Regions from separate parts of the Methylophaga sp. F7 genome, predicted to be linked through region 1. Evidence: riboswitches for the same ligand, from Rfam matches in the RefSeq annotation. Region 1 holds a riboswitch; the other holds the start of a gene.
The links. Region 1 has a riboswitch for cobalamin ahead of AC08OG_RS09920 (hypothetical protein). Riboswitches for the same ligand answer to the same signal wherever they lie in the genome.
Positions count from the first base shown of each region.

Region 2: linked by a shared signal. The riboswitch ahead of AC08OG_RS08490 (cobaltochelatase subunit CobN) and the one ahead of AC08OG_RS09920 (hypothetical protein) in region 1 are both predicted to bind cobalamin.

Region 1 is NZ_CM166511.1:1,964,311-1,968,742, forward strand. It holds gene AC08OG_RS09915 (TonB-dependent receptor domain-containing protein) at 1-844, opposite strand, end outside; cobalamin riboswitch at 906-1,100, opposite strand; cobalamin riboswitch at 1,180-1,382, shown strand; gene AC08OG_RS09920 (hypothetical protein) at 1,438-2,013, shown strand; gene AC08OG_RS09925 (cobyrinic acid a,c-diamide synthase CobB) at 2,013-3,305, shown strand; gene bluB (5,6-dimethylbenzimidazole synthase) at 3,302-3,964, shown strand; gene cbiB (adenosylcobinamide-phosphate synthase CbiB) at 3,961-4,432, shown strand, end outside.
Region 2 is NZ_CM166511.1:1,657,302-1,661,733, reverse strand. It holds gene AC08OG_RS08490 (cobaltochelatase subunit CobN) at 1-2,401, opposite strand, end outside; cobalamin riboswitch at 2,501-2,808, opposite strand; gene AC08OG_RS08485 (LemA family protein) at 3,002-3,580, shown strand; gene AC08OG_RS08480 (M48 family metalloprotease) at 3,583-4,404, shown strand.

The DNA of each region.
Region 1 (4,432 bases):
CATTTTGATAAATAGGCTCCTGTTTTGTCTTAGTACCAAAGACAAATCGGCCGTTATCATATTCGTTATATGCTTCTGCTCTTAAAAAGTTCGCCCCGACATACCAGTCATTGCTTATTTGGTGAGCAACATTGAAGGAAAGACTACTATTACGATAACCATCATGATCAGGCGTAGCATATGTTCTAACTGGATCATCTAAAGTGTCCTGAGCATCTATCCCGTTACTTGTTAAATAACTATAACCCACGTTATAGCGGGTTTTTTCATTTCCGCCACTAATACCTGCTGTCGCTTTTTGAGTATTTTTTGTACCAGTAGCTAATGAAAAATAAGGTTTTGTTTCACCAGACTTGCCTTGCTTGGTAAAAATTTGAACCACGCCACCAATAGCATCTGAACCGTAAAGCCCAGCTCTAGAACCTCGAACGATCTCAACTCGATCAATTTGCTCAACAGGAAAATCTTGTAATGCTGTCCCCCCCGATGTAGCGGACTGCCATTTTATACCATCGACTAAAACAAGAACGTGATCGCTATTGTTGCCACGTATAAAAATACTGCTTGCTTTTCCATAACCACCATTTTGTGTCATATCCACACCGGGAAATCGTGAAAGCAAAGTTGCTAGATCATTAATCTGCAAACGATCAATATCCGCACGGGTAATAACCGTATTTGGTGCCAACGCATTTTCGGTAGGCATCCGGTTAGCGGTAATCGTCATTGCATCAAGGGATTCCTGTTCAGCCAGAGCCGTAACAGAGAAGGTGGAAGTAGCCAGTGCCGCCAAAGTCAGTCGTGCACAGACACGCAAAGGCATGGCCTTTGTTGAAGGTTTCATATTTTCTCCTAGGGATACGCTCACCCGCGATCCGGATTAATAAAGTCACACAACACACGTTGGTTGTGATGAACTTCAGGCCGGTCTCCGGACTCACGTTGTGGCTTGCGCCAGTACACCCGCCTTCCCACGATTAATCGCAGTGGCTGATTGGATGCATTTTCAACGTTTACCGTTGCGGGGGCAGTGTTGGTTTTTCACCAACTTCCCGTTTAACTCTGATGGATATCAAAGCACCTGAAGAGGCGCGCATCTTAAATCTCCCATGGCTTATCGTCAAACCTGATAAGGACAATTAATGATTTCCAAATTGACAATATAGCTTGCTAATCCTTATTCTGTCGGCAGTTTCAGGTGTCACGAAAGTGATGAAACGGGAAGTCGGTGCAGCCAAACAATGGATAAACCCGACACTGCCCCCGCAACGGTAAATGAGTTCAGGTTGAACGTTACGCCACTGTATCTATTACGGGAAGGTGTTCAACCGGTGACAGCACTGCTCATGAGTCCGGAGACCGGCCTGAAATATCCTGGTCTGTTGACCGAAAATGCTATTAACCAAGTTGTGCGGGTGAGCACATCGGAGAATCTCAATGTCGTTATTGTCTCAACGTCAGCAACTGATCGTGGCTGCGCTTCTTGTCTTATTAATGGTGATGACTCGTGGTCATCATTTCGCCGATATCAACGTTTTACCCAGCGCCTCCTGGGCAGTATTTATGCTCGCCGGATTTTATCTGGCCTCAAAATTGTGGTTTCCGGCTTTTTTAGGTCTGGCTGTTGTGCTGGATTTGATGTCGGTATACATAGGCGGCGCCAGTAATTTCTGTGTTTCGCCATCTTATGGCTTTTTACTGCCTGCATATGGAAGTTTGTGGCTGGCAGGTCGCTGGTTTCAATCCAAATACCAATTTAACTGGACTGCTCTGTTTACACTGGCGATGACGCTGGTGACGGTTACCGCAGTTGCCGGCCTGTTCAGTGGCGGTGGTTTTTACTGGTTTTCAGGTCGTTATGTCGATCCAACCATGGCTGAGTATCTGACCCGGTTTGTCCAGTCCTATCCTGGCAAACTGAGTAAATTAAGCTTTTATATTGCTGCTGCCGCGGTGATTCATATCAGCTTCCGTTTTGCGAATTTGAGCCAGCGCAGTAATCAGCTACGTTAATGTCACAGCAGCCGCAAACCTGCGCTGCGCTGATTATTGCTGCCCCCGCCTCAGGTCAAGGTAAAACAACCGTTACCGCGACCTTGGCGTGGCATTATCGACGTCAGGGTAAACAGGTCCGAATTTTCAAAGTGGGTCCAGACTTTCTGGACCCAATGATCCTGTCATTTGCCTCCGGCCATCCGGTTTATCAAGTTGATTTATGGATGGTCGGTGAAACTCACTCCAGACAATTGATTGCCGACGCCGCCAAACAGGCAGATATCATTCTGATTGAAGGCGTGATGGGTTTGTTTGATGGTACGCCTTCCACAGCTGATTTAGCTGCCATTATAGGAATCCCGGTGTTAGCGGTCATTGATGCCAGTGCCATGGCACAAACATTTGCCGCTTTAGCATTCGGCTTAGCCAACTTTCGTCAGGATGTGACGTTGGCTGGTGTTCTGGCCAATCGTGTGGGCAGTGCCAGACATGCTGAAATGCTGACGTCCGCTTTACCTAACGATTTACCTTGTCTTGCTAATATGCCTCGTCAAATTGAAAGTCTGCCCAGCCGTTATCTGGGTTTGGTTCAGGCTGATGAACTCACGGATTTGACTGAGCGTCTGGACCGACTGGCAGATAGCCTGCAGCTGAATCCCGAATTTGTTTTACCGCAAATCAAAATCAACAATCAGCCTTTTGAAGCTTTACCCGCATTATTAAAAGATCTTCGCATCGGGGTGGCTAAGGATGCAGCGTTTGCCTTTGTTTATCAGGCAAATCTGGATTGTTTAACCGCTATGGGTGCTGAGCTGATATTTTTTTCCCCGTTAACGGATACAACGCTTCCTGAGGTAGATAGCCTTTATCTCCCTGGTGGCTATCCTGAACTGCATCTGGAAACACTCAGCCAAAATATGTCGATGCGTCAGGCGATATGTGAATACATTAATGCCAATAAACAAGTTGTGGCTGAATGTGGTGGCATGCTGTATTTGTGCCGCACATTAACCGATAAGCATGGCCAACAAGCTGAAATGTGTGGCGTGCTGGCCGCTGATGCCAAATTACAAGCCAGACTGACAGCCTTGGCATTGCAACAAGTTACTCATGATAATTACACTTTACGTGGTCATACCTACCACCATTCCTTGTTGGAAAATCAACCCATAGCTATCCTCTATGCTGAATGCCCAAACGGCAATAAAGTCAGTGAAGCCGTGTTTCAGCAACAACGCCTGACAGCCAGCTATATCCACTTTTATTTTCCGTCAGCCCCTGAACTCATTGCCCGCTGGTTTACCCCATGAGTCAGGATAAATACCGCTTTAATCACCAGGATCGTGAGGCTGTATATCGCGCTATTGGTGAGCGTCGTGATATGCGGCATTTTATTGCTGATCCAATCGATCAGGATATTCTGCAGCGATTATTTCAAGCAGCCTGGCAGGCTCCCAGCGTAGGACTGATGCAACCTTGGCGGATGATTCGGATTACCGATACCGGCATCCGCAATGCTATTCATCAAATCGTTGAAAATGAAAGAGTGCTGACTGCCAAGGCGTTGGGTGAGCGTGAAACAGAATTTCTGCAGCTGAAAGTTGAAGGCATCAAGGATTGCGCTGAAGTGTTGGTTGTCTCGTTGATGGATAAACGTGAGTCGCATATTTTTGGTCGCCGCACCCTGCCGGAAATGGATCTGGCATCGGTCTCATGTGCCATTCAGAATATGTGGCTGGCTGCCCGTGCCGAAGGATTGGGCATGGGCTGGGTCTCCTTATTTGATCCCCAAAAATTAGCCGATTTATTGGGGATTCCTAATGGGGCCTGCCCGGTGGCGATTCTGTGTCTGGGTCATGTTGATGATTTTTACCAACAGCCCATGCTGGAGCAGGAAAACTGGCGACAACGTCAGCCTCTGGATGAACTTATCTTTGAAAACCGCTGGGAAAACAATACTAAGTCATGACCTTTATTATCATGCTCAGCGCTTTGATCATTGACTGGTTTGTCGGTGAACCGAAACGGTTGCATCCTCTGGTTGGTTTTGGCGCTTTGGCTAATAACACCGAAGCGCATCTTAATCACGCCAAGCAACAACGATTTGTTCAGTTTTTTGCTGGCATGCTGGCATTAATCATTTGTATTGTGCCAATTACATTTATTACTTATTTGATTAGCCAGATTCCGTTCTGGGGCGCCCTGTTTTCCGTTGTGCTATTAACGCTCTGCCTGGGTCATCGCAGTCTTTTTGATCATGCCCGACCTATTCTGCAGGCCATGCAACAAGGCGATCTCGAACACGCCAGAACATTGACCAGCCGCATTGTCAGTCGGGATAAAGATCATATTGATGTGAACAAAGCGACGATTGAATCAGTGCTGGAAAATGGTAACGATGCTGTTTTTGGCACACTTTTCTGGTTTATTATCGGTG
Region 2 (4,432 bases), 310 kb from region 1:
ATTCATTACGCAGACCCATAGTTTCGATTTGTTCACGCAGGCTGCGAATAGCCCGATCCCGTGTGGCTTTATCTGAAGCAGCTTCGGCGCTTTCAATCAACTGACGTAGTTGTAGCAGATCGTCATAAAGTTCAGTGACGGCGAGCGGGGGAGTCAAATGATCGATGATAACTGCCTGTCCACGGCGTTTGGCCTGTATGCCTTCACCGACGCCATCGACTATATATGGATAAAGACCCGGAACCTCACCGGCAATAATAGCGGGGTAATCATCTTCACCCAAACCTACACTGCGTTTGGGTAAAAACTCATAGGTTGAATGTCGACCAACATGCACCATAGCATCAGCGTTAAATTGCGACTGAATATAGTGATAAAACGCCAGATATTGATGTGGCGGAGGGAAAGACATATTGGCATGCAACAATTCTTCATGGATTTCCCAACCACGCGGTGGTTGCGGGCCGATAAACACATTGCCAAATTGCACGCCGGGAATCAGTAATCGATTATCCCAGACCATCACTTTGCCGGGTACTTCACCCCAACCGCGAATACCTTCAATCTGCATTTCCAATAATGCATCATGTAAGGATTCGCTATGCTGCCAGTCGGGCTGATGGCCTTGAGCAGCTGCATCGATGATCTGCTGATAATCCTGTTCCAGCTGATTTAATAAATCCAATGCTCGACTGCGGCCGGGATGACGTAAACCATCCAGTGCATGATGCAGATCCGTGGATGTTTGCTGCATAAATGCCGTTAGCAAATTGAGTTGAGATTGGCGAGTTGTCACACTGTCCAATGCCAGTGCCTGCTCAATAGCATCACGCATCCGCTGCTGTAATGCTGCCAAAGGACCATCAATCATTTCAGCCTGAACAGTTGCCGGTAACTGTTTGAACCAGCGTTGATATTCATCCGCTGTCATGGTGTTGGCGACCTTGGACATCGCTGATAATGCTTGTGCGTCTTCAGGTAAATTCACCCCTTTAAGTTGCAGCATATCCAGCAAAGATTCCGCATCTTTTGGCAGCTCACCAGTCTGATAACCTGCATTTTTCAGGCTATTCAATATTTCCAGCAGACTTTCAGGCACATTCAGATTATCAGCACCGATATTATGTCTACCGGGGGGATGGTTGTAATACACAATGGCGACACGCTTATCGGCATTGTCTTTTTGTTGTAGAGCCAGCCAGCCTTGCATGCGCAGTGCCTGACGGTTTATATGTTCTTTAATTGGTAGACTTTGCGTCAGCTGGGCCCCGGTTTGTGGGTCCATCTTTGCAGGCTCGGTCAATGCCAGAATCTGTGGCTGACTGACACCTTGCAACTCCGGCATGGCAATCCGATAATGAATCGAATCGCGAGGAATACCCTGTGAAGATAAGGCATAATCCGCCTCACTTAATTTATTAAGACGAATACCTTTTAAAACCGGAACATTAAGCTCAGTAAATAATTGTTCAACCTGCTCACGACCATCACCACCACCAATCACAAAGTCCTGAAAAGAAACGATTCCCCATGGTGTGTTTGGCAAAGATTTGTTCATCACCTTTTTGATCGTCTCAATAGCCTCAACACTGGGTTCGCCCCAGGCGGCCAATACGGAAACACATTGACTGTTCAGCGCCTGACAATACTGCTGATGCAGTTTCCATTCACCTGTTAAATCGCCGGTATCATGATCGACCAACCAGACAACAGGATTTGTTGTATCAAGTTGTTTGGCTAGTTCAGTTGGGCTTAACCATTGAGTTTTATCGTCTTTATGCAAAGCAAAGCGTAAAGCCCCAACAGGTTGTAATTCGGCTTTTTTACTGCCTTCTGTGAGCAACATGTCCAGCAGACTGCGTGAATTCTCTGTCGAACGGTTAACCCAGTAAGCACGAGCCTGTAACCAGTTAGCATACTCGGGATATTGAACCTGTTTGGCCTCTAACAGAGTTGTTGTGCTTAATGAGGCTTTATCACTCAAGATATGATTAGGAATAGATTGTGTAACCGGATCGCTATTTAATTCGATAAGCCGCTGGTCACTATGTAAAACATAGCGTTTTTGATCATTGTTATATTGCCGAACGAGTAATCGTTCCACAGGATCGCCAAATACACCAACCACTAATATGCTTGCACTGTTATCAATTAATTGCTGTAAGTCAGCATCAGTCAAAGCATTAAGCTGACTGACCGTGCGGATTTGAATGTCTGCATCAGGCTGTTGTTGTAATAATTGATGTGCTCCAGAGACCAAAGTCGGGGCAGAGCGATCTGACACAATAACCATTACATGATGCTCACTGGCATACGCACTTGAAGTTATCAGAGAAAACAACAGGGCAAATAGAAAAATGGGTCGGTGAAAACACAAGCGATATTTAACAATATAAGACATCAGACATCCTGCCGTAGCAAAAGCAGCTACCAGTTAGGTAAATAGCGGGCAGGGGACAGTATGGGTCTAATCTCGGAACGTTCAGGCACCCCGCCACGACTCCTTAGTTAGCTTCGGGCCGGTCTCCGGACTTACAGCTTAGCCATATTGGGGGCTGATTTTCTTTCCTGGCCATTACGAATGTTGGCGATGAAAGATAAAAACAGATCCTCGGCATCATGTCTCGTCTTCCCATACTGTTAAGTACAGTGACTGTCGATCTATCAGGCAGATAGCGACCAGAGCAATGAAATAACTGTTTACCGTTGCGGGGGCAGTACAGGAATAGCCAAATAAGAGGCGCACCTGTTTCCCGTTTAACCTTAATCACATGTAGCAATAAAGGCACCTGAAACTGCCTGCGATAATACAGACAAATGGTAATCAGTCAAACTATGCGATATTGGCAGTAATACGTTAATAAGACTGATCGTGATTTTGAGATAGTATTTGGCTGAACGTTAATAGCCCTTAGCTTTCATAGTCAGTAAGCTGTTTAATACTATGGGTAACTAATCCATAATCAATCACGACATTAAATTCAATAGAAGGAGAGTAAATATGGAATGGATATTACTAGGGATTGTCGGCCTGCTGATTTTATATGTGATTATTGAATACAATAAATTGGTTCGGCATCGCAATATCTTCCAGAATGCATTCAAACAGATAGACGTTACACTTAAGCAACGTCACGACATGATTCCGCAGCTGGTCAGCACCGTTAAAGGCTATGCCAAGCATGAACAGGAAACGCTTAATGGGGTAATTGAAGCCCGCAATCAAGCAGAAAAAATGCGTGATCAAACCGACTCGGGCGATGCAAAGTCAATGCTGGCGCTTGGACAGGCTGAAGGTGTGTTAGGTAAAGCAATGGGCGGCATCTTCGCTTTATCAGAAGCTTATCCGGATCTGAAAGCGGATGGTGCTTTCCGTGATCTGATGGAACAGCTGACCAGCATTGAAAACAAAGTGGCAGCTTCGCGCCGCGGCTACAACAATACGGTGCTTGAATATAACAATGTTCTGGAAACTTTTCCGACCAATATCCTAGCCAATATGTTCAGCTTTACTCGCGCCTCAGAGCTGGAGTTTGATGACCGTGAAGCGATTCAAGACGCGCCCAAGGTTGAGTTTTAAAAATGGCTGCAATGAGCAGCTATCAACTGGGTGCAAATGCCCGAAAACAAAGTCGATTGATGATGACTTTGTTTATTTTTTCTGTGGCGTTGATTGCAGCCGTGATTGCCTCGCTGGCTTCTGTCAGGATGAGCGGCGACAGTATTAATCAGACTGAACAGATAATGGTTAACTGGCAACTATTTGGGTTGGTTGCTGCCGGCGTTGCTATGGTGATTGTTCTGACCTCTGTTTGGAAAATAGTCACCATGGGCGGTGACGGTGCAAAGGTTGCTCAGGCTTTGGGAGCGACTGATATTAACGAGATAACCGGTGATCCCTTGGTTACACGTTATCAAAACATCGTTGAGGAAGTGGCGCTGGGAGCCAGCATTCAGACACCGCAGGTTTTTATCATTGAAAACGAACCCGGAATTAATGCTTTCGCTGCGGGTAGCTCTCCCGATAATGCGGCTATTGCCGTGACTCGTGGCGCATTAACTTTATTGAATCGTGATGAACTGACAGCAGTAGTCGCCCATGAATTTGCTCATATTCGTAACCTCGATATGCGGCTCAACCTTCGTGTAATCGGTTTGATTCACGGTTTGATGGCACTTTATGTTGTCGGACGGATTCTGATGCATTCAGGTGGGCGCGGCAGAAAAGGTGGTGCTCAAATACTGTTAATCGGAATTGCTCTGATTCTACTGGGATTACTAGGGGCTTTTATGGGAAAAATCATGCAGGCAGCGATATCTCGTCAACGTGAATATCTTGCTGATGCGGATGCCACACGTTATACCGGTGATCCTATTGCGTTAGCGGGCGCGTTAAAAAAATAGGGGCCCTCAGTCAACAAGGTGCCAATAA